2 regions of the Phytobacter palmae genome follow, and region 1 is predicted to be linked to the other one. Evidence: predicted binding sites of a transcription regulator. Region 1 holds the regulator's gene; the other holds the start of a gene.
The links. The regulator Fur, encoded in region 1, represses iron uptake genes when iron is present. The targets are predictions, from matches to a motif close to ATAATAATGAGAACNACTATCAA.
Positions count from the first base shown of each region.

Region 1 (2,203 bases):
AATACCGAAAACATCGCAAAGATGATCCAGGCTCAACTTGGTAAAGATGTTGCCGATGTGCATGACATTGCTAAAAGCAGCAAAGAGGATCTGGAAGGTTACGACATCCTGCTGCTTGGCATCCCGACCTGGTATTATGGTGAAGCACAGTGTGACTGGGATGACTTTTTCCCGACGCTGGAAGATATCGATTTTAACGGCAAACTGGTTGCCCTTTTTGGTTGTGGCGATCAGGAAGACTATGCAGAGTATTTCTGTGATGCATTGGGCACTATCCGTGACATCATTGAACCGCGCGGCGCAACTATCGTAGGCCACTGGCCTACCGAGGGTTACCATTTTGAAGCGTCCAAAGGTCTGGCAGACGATGACCACTTCGTTGGCCTTGCCATTGACGAAGACCGTCAGCCTGAACTGACCGCTGGCCGTGTTGATAAATGGGTGAAACAGATTTCCGAAGAACTTCATCTGAATGACATCATCAATGCCTGATGATGTTTGGCGCAACCTGCTGGTTGCGCCTGATTAATAGATAAAAGCGATGGAAATAATTGCTACAATTTTTTAACTTTTTTCTCCAGCGCTGTACAATGGCCCCTGATTAAAACGGGTATCACAAAGGACTTTGTAGACGCTACCACGTTTTATAAGCTTACTTTACTTGAGGACTTGCAGTTTTCATTCAGGCATGGCAGTTCTATAATGAGACGCATTATCCCAGGTGCATTCCTTGTAGCTTCCCAACGGGAAGTGAATCGTTTAGCAACAGGACAGATTCCGCATGACTGACAACAATACCGCATTAAAGAAGGCCGGCCTGAAAGTCACGCTTCCTCGGTTAAAAATCCTGGAAGTGCTTCAGGAGCCGGAGAACCATCATGTCAGTGCGGAAGATTTATATAAGCGCCTGATCGACATGGGCGAAGAGATTGGACTGGCGACGGTGTACCGTGTACTTAACCAGTTCGACGATGCCGGGATCGTGACCCGCCATAATTTTGAAGGCGGTAAGTCCGTCTTTGAACTGACCCAGCAGCATCACCACGACCACCTGATTTGCCTGGATTGCGGCAAAGTGATCGAGTTTAGTGATGACTCTATCGAAGCGCGTCAGCGTGAGATTGCGTCAAGGCATGGTATTCGTCTGACTAACCACAGTCTGTATCTGTATGGCCACTGCGCCGAAGGCGACTGCCGTACTGACGAAAACGCGCACGAAGCGGTTGAGAAATAATAATCGACTTCGTTATATAGCCAACCTTCGGGTTGGCTTTTTTATTTCTGCGTTCATAACATCAAAAGGCCCGCCGAAGCGGGCTTTTTCACACGGTTAATTCATCGTGTTATGGCTATGAATCTCCTGCCAGATCTGGTCACAGCGAGTCTTCACCGCCTGCCCGTTTCCGGTATGCGTCGCTTCAAGGCACCGCTGATAATCCAGCGTGCGCACACTCTCTTCCTCCGCAAATTGCTGGTGCGCTTTCTCTTTGCGCAGAACATCCAGTACGCTTCTGCACGCCGCGGTTTTCTCCGGTGATCCTTCCGCCGTATTAATACAGGCGCTGTAAGCCTCTTTTAATCGTACATCTTCCCTCGGCGCCTGAGGCTGTTGCACACAGGCGGCAAGCCCCAGCGTCAGCAGGGCAAGTAATATTGGTTTCATCATCATGGCACTCCCTGTCATTAGAAAATATTCAGCGGCGCAATGACGATAAACTTCACGTCACGTTCGTCCTGGAAGATGTTGTTATACCCGCCACCCCAGCTCGGGATACTGGAATGGTTATCATATTGGGTGAAGTGCAGCTTGAACAACGTGCCTTTTGCCATCCCTTCCTGCACGGTGTAAAGCAGGTCGAGACTGTACGCTGACTCTTTAATGGTGTTGCCCGCATCGTAGTATTTATCGCCAGAGGAGACATTGGACGGTTTGGCATCCCAGCCATACACATACGATGCACCAACCGCCCAACCAGGCATATTCCAGCCTTTCAGGTCATACATGGCACCGACAAAGACGGATTTCTCGTTATGGGCGTTGAAGTCAGAACGGTTGTCCCACCAGATATCCAGACGACCATTAGAAGAGCCATACAGTGGCGTCATACGTGAATTGAAATAGCCCTGGCGACCATCAGCCCTGACCCAGGTACCCTCAAGGCGTAAATCCACCGGACCGACCGTATAACCAAAGGTGAGCGCC
Region 1 is NZ_JBCIVJ010000001.1:54,681-56,883, forward strand. Features, by position in the region: gene fldA (flavodoxin FldA) at 1-492, shown strand, start outside; gene fur (ferric iron uptake transcriptional regulator) at 782-1,234, shown strand; gene chiQ (ChiQ/YbfN family lipoprotein) at 1,331-1,666, opposite strand; gene chiP (chitoporin ChiP) at 1,684-2,203, opposite strand, start outside.

Region 2 (2,203 bases), on a different contig from region 1:
ACGACGGTACCGAGGTATTTTTTCACCAGTTCCGGATGGTCGTGAATGGCCTCGCCAAATGAGCAAAATATAATCCCCTGCTCGGAGAGTTTTTCCCGGTAAGTGGTGGCAACGGATACGGAGTCAAAAATGGCGTCGACTGCCACTTCACGCCCTTCACGGACCGGCACACCAAGTTGGTTGAATGCCGCTTCCACTTCGTCAGTCAGAAACGCATTCGCGCCAGTTTGCTGTACCGCTCCCGGTTGCGAGGCACAAGTGTCATCGCAGCTGCCACAGGATGGCGCTGAATAATAGCTATAGTCCTGATAATCAAGCTTCGCGTAATGGGCTTTCAGCCAGTGTGGCTCTTCCATCTCGAGCCAGGCGCGATATGCACTCAGGCGAAACTCCAGCATCCATTCAGGTTCGTTTCGTTTGGCTGAAATTGCCCGCACGACATCTTCATTAATGCCTTTCGCCAGTTCGTCAGTGGTTAGCCGGGTAAAAAAGCCCTCTTTATAGTTGAGGTTCCCGGTCCAGGTTTTGACATCGTCTGTTGCTTCTGTGTTACGAGACATAGTACCGCCTATACCCCAAAGCTTTCGCCACAGCCACATTCGTTCTGGGCTTTCGGGTTATGAAATTTGAATAACTGGTTTAATCCTTCGCGCACATAGTCCACTTCGGTGCCATCAATAAATGGCATCGCCCCGAGCGGCACGTATAGTCGTGCACCGTCATTTTCAAAAAGCAGGTCGTCTTTATCCGGTTGCGTGACGGTATCCAGCACATAGCCAAAACCGGCGCAGCCGGTCTGTTTAATGCCCAGCCGGACACCCAACAGGTCGGGTTGCTTGCGGATTAATCCACGAATATGCTCTGCGGCGGCTGGTGTCATCGTTAGCCCGCGCCAGGCAAAGTCGGCCGGATCGAACGTTTCTGATTGCAATTCCATAGTTCTACCTCACGTCATAAATCATGAAGGACATAACACTATGTTAGTGATAATGATTATCACTTCAACCTCTATTCCGAAGGGTTATTCGTGTACTGCCCGTTTTTTAAGCACATGGTATAAGCATAGACTCTGTGCGAAGGCTTAACAGAGAAGTGAAAGATTGTTTAATGATTTGATAAATAATAGCTATTTTCGACAGCAAGTCTGGCGCGCCTGCGTCCGCAAAAGATGTATAGGTAATACCTATTTTTGAGATAGGGAGCTAAAAAAGGATTCTTAGAAAATTTTTCCTGATATCAGAAAGTTAACTGCGTCACAAAACCGATTATCAACAAGATAGATTGCATTTAATCCAGAGCAGAACAAACGCTCATTGCGTATGTCGGAAGAAAAGATGGGTCGCTACCCCCCATTTTTCTACCGTGAGTCCTTTTTCCGTGCAGGCGAGAACGGAATAGGCGCCATTTATATGTGCATACCGCTCAAAATGTTCGGCATTATTACCCGAAAGCGTGCTGATAACCGATTGAATAACATGCCCGTGGGAAACAACGCATATATTACCCTGACCAGACGACAAACCGGACAGAGCGCTAAGAACTCGCCGGGTGGCATCCTGTAGTGCCTCGCCATTTTGCGGCCCGATATCAGAACTGCCGGAAAGCATCGCCACAGCCTGTACCCGCTCTTTCTCAGTCAGTTCAGCGAGGCGTTTGCCTTCAAACTCGCCAAAATGACGTTCGACAAAGGCAGGCTCAAACTGCAACGGGCAATCTAACCACGACGTGATTTGCCCGGCAGCGGTTACCGATCGGCCTAAAGGCGACGCGACAATAAGGGTAATGGATTTGTCTGCCAGATCCCGACACAGGGCAGAGATCTGCCTGATACCTGCCTCCGTAACCGGGCTATCCAGATGCCCCTGAATCCTGTTTTCAACGTTCCAGACGGTTTCACCGTGCCGGACCAAATAAATTTTCATCACATACGCCGTATAAGAGTTAGGTTCAGGTCCGTTAAACACAGGCCTCTGCGCTGTTCAGGATTGCAGCGTTGCCAGTCGGGCGGCAAAACCGACGAAAATAAGACCAATTAAGGAGTTACCGAGCTTTGCGAGACGTTTTTTAGTTTTCACAAACTGTGTCACATAGGATCCGGAGATAATCAGAAAACTGAAATAACAGACGCTAATTAACTCCAGCGTACTGGCCAGAATAAAGAACGCCGTTCCCGTATTGGTATAATGAACGTCAATAAACTGCA
Region 2 is NZ_JBCIVJ010000015.1:100,033-102,235, reverse strand. Features, by position in the region: gene sufB (Fe-S cluster assembly protein SufB) at 1-560, opposite strand, end outside; gene sufA (Fe-S cluster assembly scaffold SufA) at 569-937, opposite strand; gene AAIG39_RS18075 (histidine phosphatase family protein) at 1,311-1,922, opposite strand; gene leuE (leucine efflux protein LeuE) at 1,980-2,203, opposite strand, start outside.
Region 2: the regulator Fur is predicted to act here: its motif matches at 978-1,000, upstream of sufA (Fe-S cluster assembly scaffold SufA).